3 regions of the Neptuniibacter marinus genome follow, and region 2 is predicted to be linked to each of the others. Evidence: predicted binding sites of a transcription regulator. Region 2 holds the regulator's gene; each other region holds the start of a gene.
The links. The regulator sigma-54, encoded in region 2, starts transcription at its own class of promoters, with help from an activator protein. The targets are predictions, from matches to a motif close to TGGCACNNNNNTTGCTNT.

Region 1 (7,352 bases), 230 kb from region 2:
TAAATACGGCCAAGCAGATGTTGCAACAAACCATCAGCCTTGGACAGTAATAAACAAATTAAGACGCGAGGCTAAATAGCCATGAGTACTGTAGATGGCGTAAATCAAAACGTCTTTGAACAAATCAATCAGACGAATCAGACCTCGAGCACAGCGACAAGTCAGACGGATGATGATAGTGATATGTTCATGCGGCTGATGATTGCTCAGTTGCAAAATCAGGATCCTTCAAGTCCTGCAGATACAACTGACTTTATGCAGCAGATTGCTACCATGTCGCAGGTTGAAAGTATCAACCAGTTGAATACATCGATTAATGAGATGTCTCAGTCGATGTTGTCAAGTCAAGCAGCGTTGCAGGCTTCGGCGATGGTTGGTCAATCGGTTTATATTCCTGGTGATACCTCGGAAGTGGGTACACAGGCAAATCCATATGCCCATGGCTCGTTTAATCTAGAGACAAGTGCATCGGACGTGCGTATCAAAGTTTATAACTCAAGTGGTTCTCTTGTAGACACTATGCAGCTCGGAGCAGTTGAGCAAGGTGAACACGAGTTTGCTTGGCAGATGGCGTTTGATGAGGATGGTAATCCTGAGCTACCAGCAGGGGATTACACATTCACGGTTGAGCGTCTAGATGATGGCGAATACAGCGCAATAGACACTAATCTGGCTTATCAGGTAAATAGTGTGACATTGGGCGAGAATGGTATCGGTATGAAAGTAAATACGAACGCAGGCTCTTTTGATGTCAGCGACGTGAAACAGATCGGCGTGTGAGGACAGGATAATGGCAGGTTTTAATACAGCAGTAACCGGTCTGAAGGCAGCAACTACAGACCTTGATGTGACTGGTAATAATATCGCGAACGCGAGTACAGTAGGCTTTAAGTCTTCACGTACGGAGTTTGGTGATATTTATGCGACAGCAGTTGTGGGGGCGGGCTCATCGAATGTAGCGGGTGCGGGTGTAACCGTGACCGATATCGCTCAAGACTTCCAAGCCGGTACGATTGAATTTACTAACAACAACCTTGATTTAGCGATCAATGGTTCCGGTTTCTTTCAGCTTGATGACGGACAAGGTGGCACAACTTATACTCGTGCAGGGTCGTTTGAACTAGATAAAGATGGCTTCATGGTGTCGAAAACTGGTAAATATCTTCAAGGATATGGTTTGGATGAGGAAGGAAACCGTTTACCTATTGGCAACTTGGCGGTTACTCAGAAAGAAAGTCCACCTAAAGCGACAGAGGAGATTGATCTCTCATTTAATATTGATTCTCGCGAAGATCCTGAGACGCTTTTAGCGGACTATGATAAGGATGAACCAGGTTCATTCACCTATAGTACAACGGTTCGAACCTTTGACAGCTTAGGTAACGAGCACACAATTAAGGTCAATATGGCCGAAGCACGTCCTGTTCAGGCTCAGCAGCAAGTGACAAGCTTAGCAGCGGGTGACACGATTTCTGGTGTTACTGTAACTGCTGCGCATATGACTGAACTTGCTGGTTATGCGGCTGGAGATGTTATCTCTTCGGGGGCGTTCTTTAGTGACTTGACTGATCCTGTAACCGGTGACCCGAGAATCGGCAGCGTAGTGATTAACGGTGCAGGTGATATTACGTTACGGTTTAAATCGGAATTTCCAGAGCCCGATCTTGTGCAAGTGACAGGTACTGCTGCGGTTGCTGAAATTGCTGAAATTGATGCTAATGAAACGTATACTTTCGCGATTGATGGTGGTGAAGTGCCTTTGGCTGCTGCGGTTGTGCTTGAGGTTGGTGGAATTTCAATAGGCACCTTAGGTATTGGTTCTACCGCGGATCAGATAGGCCAAGCGATCGCCGCAAGTGAGGCGAAAATCTTAGATGCAAACCCGAGTGTTGAATCGGTTATCTACGATAATGTTAATCAGGAAGTTGTCGTCACTTATAAGGCAGAAGCCGGTGATATCACACCTGCTGAAGCAATCACAATTGCTGAAACATCCGGTGCTGCTGCTGGGACGCCTTTTGATCCCGCTATCGTGAAAAATGGTGATAACTCATTCCAAGGTGTATACCGGATGTATGCATACTTGAATGGATCTGAACAGCTAGATATAGGGAAAGAACTTGACCCAGGTGAAACGGGCACAGGTACTGAGCCGGGGCCGATCTTAGTTAAGTTTGATCCATCTAATGGTTTGCTTACAGGTATTAATGGCGATCAGTTCTCTGCGGGTTCCGTTGTGCCAACGATTACAATTAGCGGCGCAGATCCTGCTGATTCAACCACTGTTATTGATCTTGATATAGCTAATACGACACAGTTTGCTTCTTCATCGATCGTTAAATCGTCGGCTCAAGATGGTTATACAAAAGGTGATTTGATTGGGGTTACTTTTGGAGGCACCGGTGAGATGGTTGCAAGTTTCTCCAATGGTCAGACTCAGGACTTAGGTGTTGTAGCTATAGCGACGTTTGAAAATCAGTCAGGTTTATCGCCTTCCGGTGATACGGAGTGGACTTCAACGCTAGCTTCAGGGGATGCGATTGTGAACCCACCAGGTACAGGTCTGAATGGTACCTTACAATCGGCTGCTTTAGAGCAATCTAACGTAGACCTGTCTGCCGAGCTTGTCTCTTTGATCGAAGCACAGCGTAATTTCCAGGCAAACTCGAAAACCTTGGAAACACTCAATACAGTGACGCAGAATATTTTGCAGATATAAGGTTTATACTTTCTTCATTAAAGGCCGCATTAGCGGCCTTTTTTCGTTTCTGGCACGTGTGTTGCTATCTATATAACTAGAGAAAAATAAATTCATAGAAACAAACGCGGTTTTGCCGCCAAATTCTGGAAGTGATAGATGGATAAGGTTCTTTATTTAGCAATGAGTGGGGCGCGAGAAAATATGCTTGCGCAGCAGTCTTATGCCAATAACCTTGCTAACGCCAACACAACAGGTTTTAAGTCGGATCTTGCTCAAGCCCGCGCTATGCAAGTGTTTGGGGAGGGTTATGCGTCACGTGTTTATGCCCAAACTGAGCGTCCAGCTACAGATATGTCGAGTGGCTCGCTGATTGATACCGGTCGGAAGTTGGATGTGGCAATTGCGGGTGATGGTTGGTTGACTGTACTCAAACCTGATGGCACGGAAGGGTACACTCGTGCCGGTTCTCTGCAGATGAATGCCGCTAATCAGCTGGTCACGGGCAGCGGTTTGCCGGTGATGGGAAATGGCGGAATACCTATCGCTTTGCCGCCTTTTGAAAATATTGATATTGCAACAAACGGCATTATTACCATTCGTCCCGTCGGCGATAATGGGGTTGAGTTATTAGTGGCAGATCAGTTGAAACTGGTGAACCCAGACCCTAAAACCTTATTTAAAGGGACGGATGGCTTAATGACTACTGGGGCTCAAGCTCCGTTAGAAGCTGATCTGGATGTCAGGCTTAGGGCAGGATATTTAGAAACGAGTAACGTTAATGCTGTAAGTGAGTTGACGGGGATTATTACATCTTCCCGTCAGTTTGAAATGCAGATAAAAATGATGAAAACAGCTGAAGAAAATTCCGAAGCTGCCACATCCATTTTGAAGCTCTCATAGAACCAACCGAGGATAGATAGATGCACGGTGCACTGAATGTAGCTAAAACAGGTATGACCGCTCAGGACACAAATCTGAAGGTGATATCTAACAACCTAGCAAACGTTTCAACGGTTGGCTTTAAACGAGATCAGGTTGTATTTGAAGATTTAATGTATCAGGTTCGCCGCCAGCCGGGTGCGCAAACAGCAGAAGAGGCGCAGCTCCCTTCAGGGTTACAAATTGGTTCAGGTGTTCGAACGGTTGGTACGCAAAAACTGTTTAGTACCGGTGACCTAGAGGTAACGGATGAGGCCTTTGATGTGGCCATTAATGGCCGAGGCTTCCTGCAAGTTACTTTGCCTAATGGGGATTTGGCTTATACCCGTAATGGCCAGATACACCTTAACTCTGATAGTGAATTGGTTTCAGCGGAAGGTTATCAACTAGAACCTGCGATTACATTGCCAGAAGAGGTAACTAACTTTTCGATCAGTACCGATGGCATTGTTTCAGTTACCGTTGCTGGAGATTCTGAACCAACAGAAATTGGACAGTTACAGTTAGCTGATTTTGTTAATCCCCAAGGGCTCCTTTCTTTAGGACAAAACCTTTACCAAGAATCTGCTTCAAGTGGTGGGCCCTTAGTAAGTAACCCAGGTGAAAATGGGACGGGGCAGTTAATACAGGGCACCTTAGAAGGTTCTAACGTGAATTCAGTACAAGAGCTGGTGGATATGATAACTACACAGCGAGCCTATGAGATGAACTCTAAAGTAATCTCTACAGCGGATGAGATGCTCTCCTACGTGAGTCAGCAGCTTTAATTGAATAATAGAAGGCGGTCTTGAAATGAACAAAGTACTCCTTGCGCTTGTTGCTATCAGTGTATTGCTAACCGGTTGTGTGCAAAAGCAGGTGCAGCCTAATAATCCCGAATATGCACCGGTTAGACCACAAGGGTTGATGGATGCTAAGCCTGTTAATGGCTCTATTTATAGTGCGGCGACGAGTATTAATTTGTATGGAGATGGGCGTGCTCACCGAGTAGGTGATATTTTAACTATCGCTTTGCAAGAGAGTACGAGTTCCCAGAAAAGCGCTACGACTGAGATTGATAAAAGCGGTACCACGTCGTTAGAGCAAGCCACTGCCTTTGGTTCACCAGTTACAGCACTGGGTAAGCCCGTTAGTTTTACGTTGCCTTCAACTACCACAGCGTTTGAGGGCGAAGGTACCTCTGATATGAGTAATAATTTAACCGGTAATATCACCGTAACTGTACATGATGTGCTACCTAACGGTGTTTTGATTGTTAAAGGTGAGAAGTGGCTGAACCTTAACCAGGGTGATGAATATATTCGAATCAGCGGTATGGTTCGCCCGCAAGATATAGGGTCGGATAATACGGTTGAATCAACAAAATTAGCGGATGCGCGCATTGCTTATAGTGGAACGGGGGCTGTCAATGATTCCAATGTTATGGGGTGGATGTCTCGTTTCTTTATCGGCGCGTTAATGCCTTTCTAAGGGGATAGAATAATGAGAATTGCATTACTTCTAATAGCTAGTTTATTGCTTAGCATTACCGCTGAAGCTAGTCGTCTAAAAGATATGGTTAGTATCTCAGGTGTACGCTCGAACCAATTAGTTGGCTATGGTTTAGTTGTCGGCTTAGATGGTACTGGTGATAAAACATCTTTTACCTCACAGACGTTCCGCAACATGCTAAATAACTTTGGTGTGGCGATTCCTACTTCGGTCGATCCTAAGTCGAAAAATATTGCTGCGGTAGCTATTCATGCAGATCTACCTGCTTTTTCTAAGCCCGGTCAAAAGATTGATATAACTGTTTCGGCTTTAGGTGATGCTAAAAGCTTACGTGGCGGTAGTTTGTTAATGTCGCCGCTAAAAGGGGCAGATGGTCAGGTTTATGCAGTAGCACAAGGTAATTTAGTTGTGTCTGGGTTTGGTGTTCAAGGTGCTGACGGGTCTAGGTTGTCTTTAAATGTACCTAGTGTTGGACGTATCCCTAATGGAGCAACCGTTGAACGCGCAGTGCCGACAGCTTTTGCTCAGGGTGATAGTTTGATTCTTAACCTTCATCGTTCTGATTTTACAACCTCTCGACGAGTGGCTGAGCAGATCAATCATTTATTGGGTGAGGGGATGGCTGCATCAATGGATGCAACCTCTATCCGTGTGCGAGCACCTAGGGATCCATCGCAACGCGTATCGTTTTTATCGGTACTTGAAAACTTAAATGTAGAACCGGCCATGGATGCGGCCAAAGTGGTTATTAACTCACGTACAGGTACCATTATTATTGGCCAAAATGTACGGGTTTCGCCAGTTGCCATCACCCATGGTGGGCTAACAGTGGCTATTGCTGAAGACCTTAATGTAGATCAGCCTAACCCATTAGGTAACGGCGCTACTGTAGTGACACCACGTACTGGTATTGAGGTGGATGAAGGTTCAGGCCATATGTTTGAGTTTTCTCCAGGTACAAATTTGCAAGATATTGTGGATGCAGTGAACCGCGTAGGTGCTGCGCCAGGTGATTTGATGGCCATTTTAGAAGCCCTCAAGCAGGCGGGCGCACTTAAAGCAGAATTGGTGGTTATCTGATGATTAAAACCGGCGACAGTGGTCATGCTCAGTTGTATTCGGATCTGGCTGAGTTGCAAAAGCTAAAAGCTAAAGCCCGATCTAATAGTGATGAGGGATTACGTTTAGCCGCTCAGCAGTTTGAGCAGCTGTTCGTTAATATGCTTCTTAAATCTATGCGTGATGCCAATGCAGCTTTTGGTGAAGATAACTTCATGAATAGCAGTCAGACCAAACTTTATCAGAGCATGTACGATAATCAGATTGCTATGGAGATGTCAGGCAATAAAGGGATTGGTCTTACTGACGTTTTAGTTAGGCAGCTTGGTGGGCAAAGCGATAGCGACTCACGTAATGTCGATTTAGAGGCTTTAGACATAAATAGCCGTAGATTGAATCAAGCATTTGATCAAGCGGCGTCTATTGCTGCGTCGGCACTGTTAGCTAAAGCCGAAGGTAAAGAGAACCCTCCAGGCGTTACATTAACAGATGATCAGATTAGTACTGTCAAAGAGGTGTTCAAAAAACAACTGGATGCTGTTTCTAGTAAAACTGAAGAAGACCTTCCTGACCGCTTTGAATCACCAGAAGAGTTTGTAGAAAAGCTTCTGCCATTGGCTGAAAAAGTAGCTGATGAGCTAGGTGTTGACCCGCGTGTTCTTCTTGCCCAATCAGCTTTAGAAACAGGCTGGGGGAAGTTTATGGTGCGTCAATCAGATGGTAGCAATAGCAATAACTTATTTAATATCAAAGCGGATCAGCGTTGGGATGGGGCAAGTGCTCAAGTATCGACCTTAGAATACCGTGATGGTTTAGCACAGCGTGAAAATGCATCGTTCCGTAGCTATGACAGCTACGAAGATAGTTTTAGAGATTATGTCAGCTTTTTAAAAGGAAGCTCTCGTTACCAAATGGCAATAGAGAGTGCTGGCAATCCTTATGATTATGTCCGGAAATTACAGGAAGCAGGGTATGCAACTGATCCTGAATATGCCGAAAAGATTAAAAATATTTTTGAGGGTGATCTGCTTGCAAGTCGAAGCGGTTTTCCTAAAGAGACTTAGTTAATAGCCGATAAGCTATTACTTAGCTCTCCTTAACCGTTACTTCGTTAAGTAGCATTGCACTTCAAAAGGAGTCACATATGTCTTTTGGTTTACTT
Region 2 (7,352 bases):
TCAATATGCACGACCTATTAAAAGCGGGAGTTATTTAGTGTCAGAGTCTTCATTGCAGCAATTAAAAAACATCACCCTTGCGGTATTTGATGTCGATGGAATACTTACCAGCGGCCAGCTGCTATTTTTAGCGGACGGCCAAGAAGTCAAACAGTTCAACACCTTAGACGGGTTGGGTATTAAGCTACTAATGCAAGCGGGTATCGAGACCGCCATTATTACCGGCCGGCGCTCGCCCCAAGTTGAATTACGCAGCCAATCCTTAGGTATCAACTACCTTAAACAGGGCCGCGAAGACAAACTGGTTGCTCTCAACGAGATATGGGATAAAACAGCCCACAACGCATCAACCACCGCTTACATAGGTGATGACTTCCCTGATCTTTCAGCCATTATCCAATGCGCCTTTGGTGCGACTGTTCCTAATGGCCACACTTTCGTTAAAAAACACGCAGACTGGTGTACATCCCGTCAGGGTGGCGAAGGCGCTGGACGTGAATTTTGCGAGTATATACTTGAAGCACAAGGGAAATTGGATCAACTCAAACAGATGTATTTATAAATGCTAGATCTCAGCAATAAGATAAGAGTGGCACTCGCCGCTATTATTTTAATACCTGTACTACTTTATTGGGGCTTTGCATCCTCCCCCAATGAAGGCGCACGTACAAACAGTTCGCTGCTAAACGGAATAGATTACTTTGTCGAAGAAGCAACCATCAAAGAGTGGAATAACGAAGGCAAAATTTCAAGAGTGTTAAATACAGCCAAGCTAGAGCATTACCCTAATCTGAGCCTAAGTACACTAGATCATCCTGAGAGTCTTAGTGTTAGAAATGATGGTTCCAAAGTTAAACTTACATCAGACACAGGCACGGTTTTAGATGATAATAATCAAACAAACCTTGCAGGAAATGTCATAGTTAATGATAATCCTGATTCTATATCAGCAACCATACTTAACACTGAGCAACTTACAATCTATCCTGATAAAGATTATGCAGAAACTGATGAGCCCGTTAAGATCACATCACAACAAAGCATACTTGAAGGCGTAGGTATGGATATTGACTTCAATAATCGAGTTCTTAACTTACACTCCAGGGTAGAAGGGACCCATGACAATGCTAAATAAGCTCTATAATCTAGCCTTCATTTTTTTGGCTTTTGCAGTGTCGAATGCTTATGCCCTTCCTGACGACCAAGAACAGCCGATTTACATTACGGCAGATACTGCGCAAATTGATGACAAAACAGGCATCACCACTTACAAAGGCAACGTCATTATTAAACAAGGATCACTCCTCATTGAAGGAGAGCACGTTGATATGTATCGTGGTGAAGATGGAGTTGAAAAACTCATTACCAAAGGAAGTCCTGCACATTTCAGACAACTTCCTAGGAAAGGCGACCCATACAGCGACGCTTGGGGCAAGCACTTACTTTATCAGGTAGATGATCAAAAACTCACTATTACCGAAGAGGCCAAGGTTGTCCAAGCAGAAGACACTTTTACTGGAAACAAGATCGTTTATGATCTAGACAAGTCGATTGTGAACGCATTCGGTGGTGCAAGCAAAGACGAAACTGGTGAACCGGGACGTGTAAATATGGTTATTCAACCTAAAAAGAAAAATAAGGCCAACTAACCCTATGAGCTTATTAGAGGCCAAAAATCTTGCCAAGCGTTACAAAGGCAGGGAAGTTGTCAAGGACGTTTCACTAGAGATCAAAAATGGTGAGATCGTTGGCCTTCTAGGCCCCAACGGTGCAGGAAAAACGACCTGTTTTTACATGATTGTTGGTCTTGTGCAGGCCGATAATGGCGCCGTTAAAATCAAAGGACAAGACATTAGCGCACTACCTATGCACGGCCGTGCTCAACAAGGTATTGGCTACCTTCCCCAAGAAGCATCTATATTTAGAAAACTGTCTGTGAAGGACAATCTACTTGCGATTTTAGAAACAAGAAAAGACTTAGATAAACACGCTGCCCAGTTAAAAATGGAAGAGTTGCTTGAAGAATTCCATATCACACACATAAAAGACAGTATGGGCATGAGTCTTTCTGGTGGAGAACGTAGACGTGTAGAAATTGCACGGGCATTAGCAACCGAACCCGAATTTATTCTATTAGATGAACCTTTTGCAGGTGTTGACCCTATCTCAGTGAATGATATAAAGCAGACCATTCGCCATCTTCAATCAAGGGGCATTGGTATATTAATTACTGATCATAATGTGAGAGAAACCTTAGATATATGCGAAACAGCTTATATTGTTAGTGAAGGTACAATCCTTGCTAACGGCTCACCAGCCGATATTATGGCAAACGAAGCAGTAAGAAATGCTTATCTGGGCGACCAGTTCACACTTTAAGCATATACTTAGCTATAAATGAATTATGTAGTTTCAGGAGTTTGTCCCTTAGTATTATGAAACAAGCGCTTCATCTAAAAATTGGGCAACAGCTCACAATGACCCCACAGCTACAGCAAGCAATTCGCTTACTGCAGTTGTCTACGCTTGATCTTCAGCAAGAGATTCAAGAAGCATTAGAGAGCAATCCTATGCTTGATGTCTCTGAAGACGAGCACGCCTCGGCTTCCGAGACTCAAGAGAGCAATTCACAGGCACCAGAGACAGAACCTGAAGCTACAGCCACCGCGACAGCTGAAGCCGATCTTGACGATAACATTACAACTGAAGATAACTGGAATGAGAAAATACCAGAAGAACTATCAACCGATAGTAACTGGGAAGACACATTCCAATCATCTGGCCCTAATCTAAGCCAAAGCAAGGAAGATTTTGATTCCTTTGAATCTAATGATACTGCAGAAGAAACACTGCAAGACCACCTTCATTGGCAATTAAATCTTACGCCAATGAGTGATATTGATCGTCTTATTGCAACAAACATTATTGATGGCATCAATCCTGATGGTTATTTAACCATCACCCTAGATGAAATTTTAGATCACTTCCATGCGCAAACAGGTGAGCAGTTTGAAGAAGTAGAGCTGGATGAAATTGAAGCCGTTCTTCACCGCATACAGCAGTTTGATCCAGCAGGTATTGCCTGCCGTGACCTCAGCGAGTGCTTAAGCATACAGCTCCAACAGCTACCGCCTGAGACACTCTGGAAAAATGAAGCGATCAAAGTTGCACAACAATATATAAAACTACTCGGCGCGCACGATTATCGTCAATTGATGAGAAAAACACGCTTAAAAGAGCCTCAACTGCAGCAGGTCATCCAACTGATACAAGGGCTCAATCCTAAACCAGGCGCTTCAATCAGTAGCAGTGCAGCAGAATATGTTATTCCCGATGTGCTTGTGACCAAGCAACAGGGAGAGTGGCGCGTCCACCTCAACCCGGAAGTATCCCCTAAGCTACGTATCAACTCAGGTTACGCAGGTTTAGTGAAACGGGCCGATAATAGCTCTGATAACACCTACCTAAAAAACCACCTACAAGAAGCTCGATGGTTTATTAAAAGTTTACAAAGCCGCAACGAAACCCTATTAAGAGTGTCTAACGAGATAGTAAAACGACAAATCGGCTTTCTTGAACATGGCGAAGAAGGCATGAAGCCAATGGTGCTTCATGACATTGCTGAAGCAGTGGAAATGCATGAGTCCACTATATCTCGAGTGACTACACAAAAGTTCATGCACACACACCGTGGAATATTTGAACTAAAATACTTCTTCTCGAGTCATGTAAGTACAGCAACAGGGGGTGCAGCGTCCTCAACCGCTATTAGAGCGCTTATCAAAAAAATGGTTGCCGCTGAAAACAACGCGAAACCATTAAGCGACAACAAAATTGCGCAATTTCTTGATGAACAAGGCTTTAAAGTGGCTAGACGTACAATTGCGAAATATCGTGAAGCGATGGGAATTCCACCATCGAATGAAAGAAAACGTTTAGTTTAATAAAAGAGTGGCAAGAGTAGTATGTCACTGCAATAAATAGGAGAAACCTATGCAGATCAACATTACTGGACACCATGTAGAATTAACTGAATCAATGAATAATTACGTGCTCTCGAAACTACAAAAAATTGAGCGTCATTTTGATAACATCACCAATGTGCAAGTCACACTCAGCGTAGAAAAGCAACGTCAGAAAGCTGAGGCGGAGATGCACTTAGCAGGTGCCCAGCTCTTTGCTACACATGAACACGAAGATATGTACGCTGCAATTGACGGCCTTACTGACAAGCTAGATAGGCAAGTCATTAAGCATAAAGAAAAAACTAAAACTCACAAATAACTGGTCTGTACCCAAAAAATTATGTTGCTTCATGAACTATTAACCCCCTCAAGCGTCCTTTGTGGCCTTGAGGGTGGTAGTAAAAAGCGAATTCTGGAAAATGCTGCTGAAATAATATCGGAACAACATCCCGATATGAGCTCATCATCAGTCTTTAATGGACTTCATTCGCGCGAAAAGCTTGGTAGCACAGGAATAGGCGACGGGATTGCCATTCCACATTGCAGGCTGGCAGAATGTACTGAAGCTAAAGGCTATCTAGTAAAACTAGACACACCTATAGATTTTGATGCTATTGATGGAAAACCCGTAGACCTTCTATTTATTTTGATTGTTCCTGAAGACTCAACATCTGAGCACTTAGCTACACTAGCCTCAGTTGCAGAGCTCTTTAGCCAAGAAGAAGCCAGAACAAAACTAAGGGAAAGCCAAGACAGCCATTCTCTATATGAGACATTATGTGAATTGAGTGCTGCCTAGGAGTTAAAATGAAGCTTGTTGTGATTAGTGGTCGTTCCGGCTCAGGAAAAAGTACAGCATTACAAGCTTTAGAAGATATTGGTTTTTACTGTATAGACAATTTACCAGCTCTTTTGCTACCCGACCTTGTCCAACAAATGAGTAGTGATCCTAGTCACCCTGAACAGATAGCAGTCAGTATTGATGCGCGTAATTTGCTCAGTAACTTAGCCAAATTTCCAGATATCTTAAATCAACTTCGCCAAGATCATTGGGCTGAATATGAAGTTATTTTTTTAGATTCATCGGAAGCAACCCTCCTCAAACGCTATAGTTCAACCCGACGTAAGCACCCCCTTTCAGATACCCATAAGAATCTACAACAATCAATTAAGTCAGAGCTAAAGCTTTTAGAGCCTATCGCAAGCCTAGCCGATATTCGAATAGATACTACGCGCCTATCCCTGTATGAACTTCGAGATACAGTCAAACTGCGGGTTGCCAATCGCAAAGCCCAAACATTATCGGTCCAATTCGAATCGTTTGGTTTTAAACATGGCGTCCCCTTAGATGTAGACTTTGTCTATGATGTACGCGCACTACCCAATCCTCACTGGGTTCCTGATCTACGTAAGTATACCGGTCAAGAGAAACCGGTTCAGGACTTCTTAGAGGAATCACAGGAAGTTCGAGAGATGATAGAAGATATAACCAGCTTCCTTGAACGTTGGCTTCCCCGATTTTCAGAAAATAACCGTAGTTATATTACGATTGGTGTTGGCTGCACAGGTGGGCAACACCGATCTGTTTATATTAGCGAACGTCTAGCTTCTCATTTCTCTCAACATATGGATAATGTCCATGTTCGTCATCGTGAATTGAGCTAACTATCATGCAAGAAAAAGAACTACTCATTATTAATAAACTTGGTTTACATGCGCGAGCAGCCGCTAAGCTTATCGGTGTAACATCACGCTTTTCATCCGAAGTTTTAATGGAGAAAGACGGACGCGCTGTAGATGGTAAGAGTATTATGTCTGTAATGATGCTAGCAGCAAGTAAAGGCACAACGTTGACCGTTAAGGTGACAGGAAGTGACGAAGAGACTGCAATATCCGCCATTGAAGAACTGATCAATAACAGATTCGATGAGGAAGAATAAGGCTCTCTCGATTAATTTTTAGGCTTATCCCTTCAGCTTCCGTTATAATCAAAGGATTACATTCTATTTACTCTTCTACTGAAAAAAGAAGACCTAGCAAAGTCCATAAGCGATAAAACCATGGCCGTTGAAGAAACAAAATCACATTTTGATAAGCTTAACGATGCCTTAGATAGTGGTGAGTTTCGTCAAATTCGCTTCACCTTAAACAAGACTTTGCGACCAACCGAAGTTGCCCGCTTAATTGAGAAATCACCTCCCAAAGAGCGTCAGATCCTTTGGAACTTAATCTCACATGATTTAGAAGCCGTAGTACTCCAGCATTTAAACGACGATATCCAAGCGGATATCTTAAGTCGCATGAATACTGAAGAGGTACTAGCACTTACCGAATCTCTTGATTCTGATGATATGGTAGATGTGCTACAACAGCTACCTAATAGGGTAATGAAAGAAACCCTGCGCATCATGGACAAACAAAATCTGTCTAGGGTTGAAAAGCTGCTCTCTTATCCGGAGGATACTGCCGGCGGCTTAATGAATACAGATACAACAACTATTCGTCCAGATATTAGCGTCGAAACAACCTTACGTTATATTCGTCGCCACGATGAAATCCCCGAAATGACGGATAGCCTCATTGTTGTCAGCCGAAAAGACTCATATATAGGCCTACTACCCTTAACCAAACTATTAGTATCCGATCCCTCAATCAATATTCGAGAGATCATGAACACCGATATAAAAGCGATCAATGCCCAAATGCCCGACGACCAAGTGGCGGCTTTGTTCGAAGAACATGATCTAGTATCAGCCCCTGTTGTTGATGACAATGGCAAACTGGTTGGTCGTATTACGATTGATGATGTGGTCGATGTTATCCGAGAAGATGCCGATCATTCATTAATGAGCATGGCAGGCTTAGACGAAGATGAAGATACCTTCGCCCCAGTTATGAAAACCACACGGCGTCGTGCAGTTTGGCTAGGTATCAATTTACTCACTGCATTTATCGCTTCAGCAGTAATTGGTTTATTTGAACAGACTATTGACAAAGTTGTTGCCCTCGCCGTACTTATGCCCATTGTTGCCTCCATGGGCGGTATTGCTGGCTCACAAACCTTGACGCTTGTTATCCGTGGTCAAGCATTAGGGCATGTAGAACGATCAAATGCTCGATGGCTACTTAACAGAGAGGTCATTGTAGGTATATTAAATGGCCTACTTTGGGCTGCTGTCATTGCTGTAGTCGCGACAGTATGGTTCCAAGATATAAATCTCGGCATCATCATCGCTCTGGCAATTATCATTAATTTAGTTGTAGGTGCTATCTCTGGCACCTTACTACCTATAGTGTTGAAATCTATGAGCATAGATCCCGCCTTAGCCGGAAGTGTCCTGTTAACAACCATAACCGATGTGGTAGGCTTCTTTGCCTTTTTAGGTT
Region 3 (7,352 bases), 1.4 Mb from region 2:
TTGTTGCTATATCAAAAGCAATATCGCCTAGGGAAAACAGATTCTCACTTACAGGATTGGAGGGTTGGCTGGGGCTTTCAGTGTAAGCGTTAAAAAATTGTTCTAGCCATGTTTTGATGTTTATCGCCATATGTCCTCCCCTTTATTTCAATTGTTTGTGTTGAGGTCGCTTTCCCCACTCTCTGGTTAAGCAGTATTTATGCCACGTGAATGCCTGTTACCGCAATTACCCCCAATGGAGTATGCCTTCAAGAGGATTGTTTGAATTCTATTGATAGTAAATATTTATAACCACTGGGAATTATAAAAAAGACAACATTCGATTGAGATATGTGTGCACTAGAGTCGACCTTTAATAGACCCAGCGCACCAATCTTGAACTTTAAAAGACGGTTTTAGTAAGGGCGTGGAGATGTCAGTAAATCAGAAAAATGATCTGCCGGATGCTTGCTATCTTAATATGCAAAATGACAATAGCGTTCGATTATTTCGTGTTGAGGCCCATCAAGCCATCCGATTAGATCTGAAAAGGGGCGATCATTTTCAGATTTTTAGCCAAGATGGTGAGCAACTGGCGGAACTGATTGTGCGGGATCGTCGAGGCTCGTCTGCAAATCACCTTTTAGCAACAGCCTTAGGTTTAGATGGGGTTAGTGGCTTACCTGCTGAGGGTATCAATGCTCAAATTGCTGAGAATAAATTGGCAGGGCAGGCGTTACAGGCGCAACTCAAGGGTTGGGGTATTAATGATTACCATCTATCTCAGGTGATCTCCGTTGGAGCCGCAAGAGTAGGGGAGGGGCAAAGCACGATTCCCGAACCTACCTACTTTGAGGCCTTAGATGATATCAATATTATCGTTGCAGCCGCTGGTTTATCTATGCCGATAGAGGGCCATGTACCGGTTACTGAGTTAGAAGTTAAAGTTAATTATTTAGATGCATCAGCAGCATTACTTCCTGAACCTTTGGCACCATCTCAATTGGAACTGCGTATTCCCCGTGCAAGTGCACGTGTCTATGAAGTTAAAGCGGGAGAGTGGATCCAAATTATTGATGTTGAGGGTAAGCAGTGTTCAGATTTTTTAGCTTTTGATAAAGCGGCGTTAGAGCAAGGAGAAGAGTTAGCTCTTGATGCTGTTGCGACTCGTACCCTGTTAGGTATGAGTAACCCTCAACCAGGTATCCATTCCCGTTTTTTAGGGTCCGATATGCAATCAATGGTCGAGGTGGTACAAGATACCGTTGGTCGCCACGATAGTTTTTTAATGGCCTGTAATCCGAAATATTATGAAGATAGCGGTTATTTTGGACACATTAGCTGTAGTGATAATTTCAACCGTGTATTGGCCCCATATAAGGTTAAGCCTCGTCCAGCTTGGCCTGCAATAAACTTCTTTTTTAATACCCATGTTGAACCGTGCGGATCGGTATCAATGGATGAGCCTTGGTCTCGAGCCGGAGATTACGTATTGCTACGTGCTACCCGTGATCTGATCTGTGCATCATCAGCTTGCCCCGATGATATTGACCCGGCTAACGGTTGGCAGCCTACTGATATTCATGTGCGAATTTACTCCGCTGATAATCATTTCCCTCGTTCTATCGCTTACCGGACCTCTCCTCAGGAGCTACCACGTATGACTAAAACAACAGGCTTTCACAGTCGTGTTTCTGCACTGACTAAACAGATGACTGAGTACCGTGGGTACTGGGTTGCTTCGGAGTATGAGGGATGGGGGGCTCAAGCTGAATATTTAGCCTGTCGGGAACGGGTAGCTGTAATTGATTTAACGCCTCTTAGAAAGTTTGAGGTGACAGGGCCAGATGCTGAAGCCTTTTTACAATTTGCTTTAACACGAAATGTTAGGCGGTTAGCTATAGGTGAAATCGCCTATTCTGCTATCTGTCATGAAACGGGTGGAATGATTGATGATGGCACTATCTTTCGTATGGGTGAACAAGCCTTTAGATGGGTTTGTGGTGATCCGTACACCGGCTTGTGGTTAAAAAATCAAGCGCAAGAGCAAGGTTATAAAGTAAGCGTTAGGAATTCCACTGACCAGTTACATAATATCGCAGTTCAAGGCCCGAAAAGTCGTGAGTTATTGAGCCAGATTATTTGGGCGCCTGAATGTCAACCGAGTATGGATACCCTGGCGTGGTTTCATTTCATGATTGGTCGATTAGGTGGGCCCGATGGCATCCCTGTAATGGTGTCCCGCACAGGTTATACCGGTGAATTAGGGTTTGAGGTTTGGTGTCACCCGGATGATGCCGAAGCAGTTTGGGATCAAGTATGGGAGACAGGTCAGCCATACAAAATTGCACCTTTAGGTTTTGACGCTTTAGATATGTTGCGTATTGAAGCGGGTTTGATTTTCGCTGATCACGAGTTTTGTCCTGAAACTAACCCTTATGAAGCGGGTATAGGTTTTACCGTACCAATGAAAACTAAAGCGGAGAATTTTATTGGCCGTGAGGCGATGGCCCGTCAAACACCAGAAAGTCGACAACGCTTAGTTGGCTTGGTACTGCAAGGGAATGAGCCGGTGGCTCATGGGGATCTTATCTATCACGGTCGTTTTCCTGTCGGCGTAGTGACCAGCGCTACTACATCGCCCTTATTAAGCAAACAGATCGCACTTTGTCGCGTTGCGCCAGATTTTGCAGCACCTGAAACACTTTTAGAGGTCGGCAAGTTAGATGGCCTCCAGAAACGGCTGCCCGGAGAGGTAGTTGGACTTCCTTTTTATGATCCCGAACGAACGCGTGTTCGTTCATAAATTCACATTATTTGAAAACGTATTTTAACCAATTGAGGTATTTAACATGTCTACAGCGATGACTTACTACCAGCAAGCAATTAAAACAGAACTCCCTAGCATGGAAGTACCGGGTAGTAATGGTTTTATTGGCGACATAGCGGTGTCTAATGATAAGGATAAAACCATTGTCGGCGGTTTTTTCCGTATGGAAAAGTCAGATGAGCCTTTAGTTTATGAATACACATATCACGAGATGAAAATTATCGTTGAGGGTGAAATGATCATTACCGATCAAGAGGGAACGACAGTGCATGCGAAGGTGGGTGATGTACTTTATTTCCCTAAAGGTAGCGTAATTACCTTCCAGTCTCCCAACTACGGCATTGGTTTCTTCTGTGGTCAGCGTAAAGAAGGAGAGGCTTAGTATTTTTATCTTCCTATTTTTGAATCATCTTGAAGCGCGTTGAATTAAAAGTGATCAATTCTAGCGCTTCTTATTTATGTCTAATATCGGAATTTATTTTTAAGTTATTGAAATTAAATGAAATAATTAAGTCAGGCATAGAATATGCATTTCCTGATAGGAAATAAAATTTACTGAAGAGTAAGTTCATCTCCTTCGTTATTTAAGGGATTAAGCAGGTTAACGAAGGTGATTGGATAGGCTTAACGGTAGGGGGACATACCGTTAAACCTATCAAATTACAGAATTGTATAACCTAATATGGGGGTCTTATGGACCAGGTCGAAACTGCTCAGAAAATTGCAGAATTGCAAAACCTGATAGAGATGTCCGGCACAATCAATATGGAAGTATTTTATTGGTGGTGTACCGGTTTAATGGTAATTATCCATGCGGGCTTTTTAGCCTACGAGATGGGTGCTTCCCGATTAAAAAATGCCCTGGCTTCAGGTGTTAAAAACATATTGGCATTTGCCTTTATTATCCCTACTTTCTTTTTCTTTGGCTGGTGGATCTATTTGGCCATGTACAATGGCTTTACGCCAGACTTTCAGGCGGGGGCTGGTGGACTTCCTTGGTCGAGTAGCATGGGGCCTAACTTAGCAGATAATGCGAGTGGTATTTTCTGGGGAGCATTTGTATTGTTTGCAGCGACGACTGCTTCAATCTTCTCCGGTGCTGTGATTGAACGTATCCGTATGAGCTCGTTCATTATACTGGCCATTATTCTTGGCTCTGTTGTATGGATTTTGGCGGCATCTTGGGGATGGCATCCACAAGGCTGGTTAACCGTTGATTGGGGTTTCCATGACTTCGGTGCAGCAGGTGCAGTTCATATGGTCGCAGGGTTCTTTGCTCTAGGTGTAACCATTAACTTGGGTGCACGTATTGGACGCTTTGCGCCTGATGGCACGCCACTGGCAATTACAGGTCACAGTGTACCGATGAGTATTATCGGTCTGATGTTGATTATTGTTGGCTTCTTCGGTTTCCTTGGCGGCTGTATTATCTATACAACCGGCGGTCAGTGGACGACTATCTTCGGTACGCCAACAACGTTGTCATCTATTAGCTTCAATACACTAATGGCTTTCTCGGGCGGTATTATCGGATCTTACGTGATCACACGTCAGCCATTCTGGATGATGTCTGGTGCACTAGCAGGTATCTTCTCTGCTGCGCCAGGTTTAGATCTGTACTATCCTCCATTAGCATTCTTGATGGGTATTACTGGCGGTATTGCTGCGCCTCTAGCTGATAAATTCCTAACTAATAAATTTAAGATTGATGATGCTGTAGGCGCCTTTGCTGTGCATGGTGTCGGTGGTCTTATCGGTATTGTTGGTTTAGGTATTTTCAGCGGCTTCCCTAATGTTATTGAAGGTGCACCTGCGATTAGTTTCATGGGTCAGCTTAAGAGCGCATTAGTGATGGCTTCTCTAGGGTTTATCCCAGGTTTTGGTTTGTCATATGTGATGGCCAAAATGGGAGCTTTACGAGTACCACCAAAAGCAGAAGAAGCAGGTTTGGATTTAGTCGAAGTTCCATTAGCGGCTTATCCGGAATCAGTGCCTGCAACAGCACAAGAGACTACACCTACTAACACTTCAACGGTTACTGTTTAAGGAGATTTATTATGAATGTAAGTCCTATTACGTCGTGGGAAGGTGCTGAAGCAGTCTTTACTTTCGCTGATAGCCCAACAGCCATTATGGTTATACTTTCACTATCTATTGCGGTAACTTTGGGAACAATTATCGCTTCAGTTAAACATGAGAACGATACTTATATAGATTATAAGTGACCTTGTATGACTGACTAGGATTGTTGATTCAGTCCTAGTAATAAGACATCTTAGCAAGATGGTTGCAAGAAATAGCGCCCGCTTTGTGGGCGTTATTTTGTTATGACTGGAGGGTAGATAACAGATGAGTTATTCGATTTCTGCTGGAGGCAACCATTGGGTGTTTCCTGATCTGAAGACAGTAATGGCCAAAGCTAGCCCTGATCGTTCAGGTGATCGTTTAGCTGGCGTTGCGGCTCAAACATCACAGGAACGAGTAGCTGCACAAATGGTATTAGCTGACCTTCCGCTGAAAACCTTCCTCACTGAAGCTCTCATTCCTTATGAAAAGGATGAAGTAACCCGCCTGATAATTGATAAGCATGATCAGAACGCCTTCCGGCCTATCTCCTCTTTCACAGTGGGTGATTTTCGTAATTGGTTGCTATCTGATTTAGCGGATACGACCCAGTTAAAAAATATATCTTTAGGTTTAACGCCTGAGATGGTTGCCGCTGTATCGAAAATTATGCGGATTCAGGATCTTATTCTTGTCGCTAAGAAATGCTCAAATCCTACAGCTTTTCGCAATAGGATTGGTTTACCTCAGCGATTATCTACACGTTTACAACCTAATCATCCGACGGATGATCCTACAGGCGTGGCGGCCAGTGTACTTGATGGGCTTTTATATGGCAGTGGTGATGCGGTTATTGGAATAAACCCTGCTACTGACAATATAAGTTCAGTTATCACGTTGATGAAGCTATTGGATGATATTATTCAACGATATGATATCCCTACTCAATCTTGTGTATTAACTCACGTAACAACCCATTTAGAAGCGATTAATCGCGGCGCTCCTGTTGATCTGGTTTTTCAATCGATTGCGGGAACTGAAAAAGCTAATAAAAGTTTTGGTATAGATTTAGCTGTCCTCAAAGAGGCACATTCTGCGGCTCTGAGCCTAAACCGTGGCAGTTGTGGTGACAATGTTATGTATTTTGAGACGGGGCAAGGGAGCGCTCTATCGGCGGATGCTCATTTTGGTTTAGATCAGCAAACCTGTGAAACCCGCGCTTATGCAGTGGCTCGTGAGTTTTCGCCACTGTTGGTAAATACGGTGGTCGGGTTTATCGGGCCTGAATATCTTTATAACGGTAAGCAGATTATTAGAGCGGGTTTAGAAGATCATTTTTGTGGCAAGTTGTTGGGTTTACCTATGGGCTGCGATATCTGTTACACCAATCATGCGGAAGCGGATCAAGATGATATGGATATGCTGCTGACGCAATTAGGTGCAGCAGGCGTAAACTTTATTATGGGTATTCCCGGTTCCGATGACATTATGCTTAATTATCAAACCACTTCGTTCCATGATGCCCTGTATATTCGTAAAATATTAGGTTTAAGACCAAGTCCTGAGTTTGAGCACTGGTTGATAAAAATGGGCATAACGACTGAGCAAGGGCTGTTGTTAGATGGTTTACCTGCAGCATTTTCGCACCTACAAGCGCGTATTGGAGGTTGATATGGCCGACTCTAAATTATCATCTAATGGTTTATCCAATAAGTTGTCTGAGGGATATTTAACCGAGAATGATTGGGCTGGGTTAAAACGTTATACCGATGCTCGGATCGCTTTAGGTCGTGCCGGAACGAGCATCCCCACTCAAGCGATGCTCTCCTTCCAGATGGATCATGGGAACGCGAGAGATGCGGTTCACCTTCCTTTAGATATAGATAAATTGTGTAGTGAATTGCAGGAGCAAGCGGTTACGCCGATTTTACTTAAAAGTCGGGCGCAAGGGCGAACTGAGTATTTACAACGGCCTGATTTAGGGCGTCGGTTGAGCGTAGCTTCTGCGGCTACCTTAACGTCTATCGCCGAGACTATTGAGCCATCGATGCAGGCTTGTATTACTATTGTTGATGGCTTGTCATCGTTTGCGATTCAGTCCCATGCCGCTAACTTTTTTAAGCAGATTAGTTTACGACTTAAAGAGGAGGGCATTACGCAAATGCCCCCTTGTCTTGTCGAGCAGGGACGGGTCGCTGTTGGTGATGAGATTGGCGACATTCTCAATGCTCAGTTAATGATTTTGTTGGTAGGTGAACGACCTGGATTAAGCTCTCCCGATAGTCTCGGTGTTTACTTCACCTATAAGCCTAAACTAGGTTTTTCTGATGCCAATCGAAACTGTATTTCAAATATCCGGCCCGCTGGTATGTCTTATGAAGCAGCGGCTGATAAGCTTATCTGGCTCATTAAACAGTCTTTACAGCTTGATTATTCTGGGGTCGAGTTAAAAGATCAGTCTGATTCTATTGAATCTCTT

Region 1: a site for sigma-54 is predicted at 2,770-2,787, ahead of flgF (flagellar basal-body rod protein FlgF). Genes of this name have one in related genera too.
Region 3: a site for sigma-54 is predicted at 3,325-3,342, ahead of ACOQOE_RS07755 (ammonium transporter). Genes of this name have one in related genera too.

The regions. Positions count from the first base shown of each region.
Region 1 covers NZ_OZ245004.1:3,308,745-3,316,096, reverse strand. Annotated here, with positions in the region: gene flgC (flagellar basal body rod protein FlgC) at 1-50, shown strand, start outside; gene ACOQOE_RS15640 (flagellar hook assembly protein FlgD) at 82-780, shown strand; gene ACOQOE_RS15635 (flagellar hook protein FlgE) at 791-2,719, shown strand; gene flgF (flagellar basal-body rod protein FlgF) at 2,858-3,601, shown strand; gene flgG (flagellar basal-body rod protein FlgG) at 3,622-4,407, shown strand; gene flgH (flagellar basal body L-ring protein FlgH) at 4,433-5,110, shown strand; gene ACOQOE_RS15615 (flagellar basal body P-ring protein FlgI) at 5,123-6,211, shown strand; gene flgJ (flagellar assembly peptidoglycan hydrolase FlgJ) at 6,211-7,254, shown strand; gene flgK (flagellar hook-associated protein FlgK) at 7,335-7,352, shown strand, end outside.
Region 2 covers NZ_OZ245004.1:3,075,655-3,083,006, forward strand. Annotated here, with positions in the region: gene ACOQOE_RS14440 (KpsF/GutQ family sugar-phosphate isomerase) at 1-38, shown strand, start outside; gene ACOQOE_RS14445 (KdsC family phosphatase) at 38-562, shown strand; gene lptC (LPS export ABC transporter periplasmic protein LptC) at 563-1,135, shown strand; gene lptA (lipopolysaccharide transport periplasmic protein LptA) at 1,119-1,649, shown strand; gene lptB (LPS export ABC transporter ATP-binding protein) at 1,654-2,379, shown strand; gene ACOQOE_RS14465 (RNA polymerase factor sigma-54) at 2,436-3,944, shown strand; gene hpf (ribosome hibernation-promoting factor, HPF/YfiA family) at 3,994-4,284, shown strand; gene ptsN (PTS IIA-like nitrogen regulatory protein PtsN) at 4,306-4,764, shown strand; gene rapZ (RNase adapter RapZ) at 4,773-5,630, shown strand; gene ACOQOE_RS14485 (HPr family phosphocarrier protein) at 5,636-5,905, shown strand; gene mgtE (magnesium transporter) at 6,026-7,352, shown strand, end outside.
Region 3 covers NZ_OZ245004.1:1,675,625-1,682,976, forward strand. Annotated here, with positions in the region: gene ACOQOE_RS07740 (sensor histidine kinase) at 1-130, opposite strand, end outside; gene ACOQOE_RS07745 (DUF1989 domain-containing protein) at 413-2,785, shown strand; gene ACOQOE_RS07750 (cupin domain-containing protein) at 2,832-3,191, shown strand; gene ACOQOE_RS07755 (ammonium transporter) at 3,503-4,855, shown strand; gene ACOQOE_RS07760 (hypothetical protein) at 4,867-5,034, shown strand; gene ACOQOE_RS07765 (ethanolamine ammonia-lyase subunit EutB) at 5,159-6,544, shown strand; gene eutC (ethanolamine ammonia-lyase subunit EutC) at 6,546-7,352, shown strand, end outside.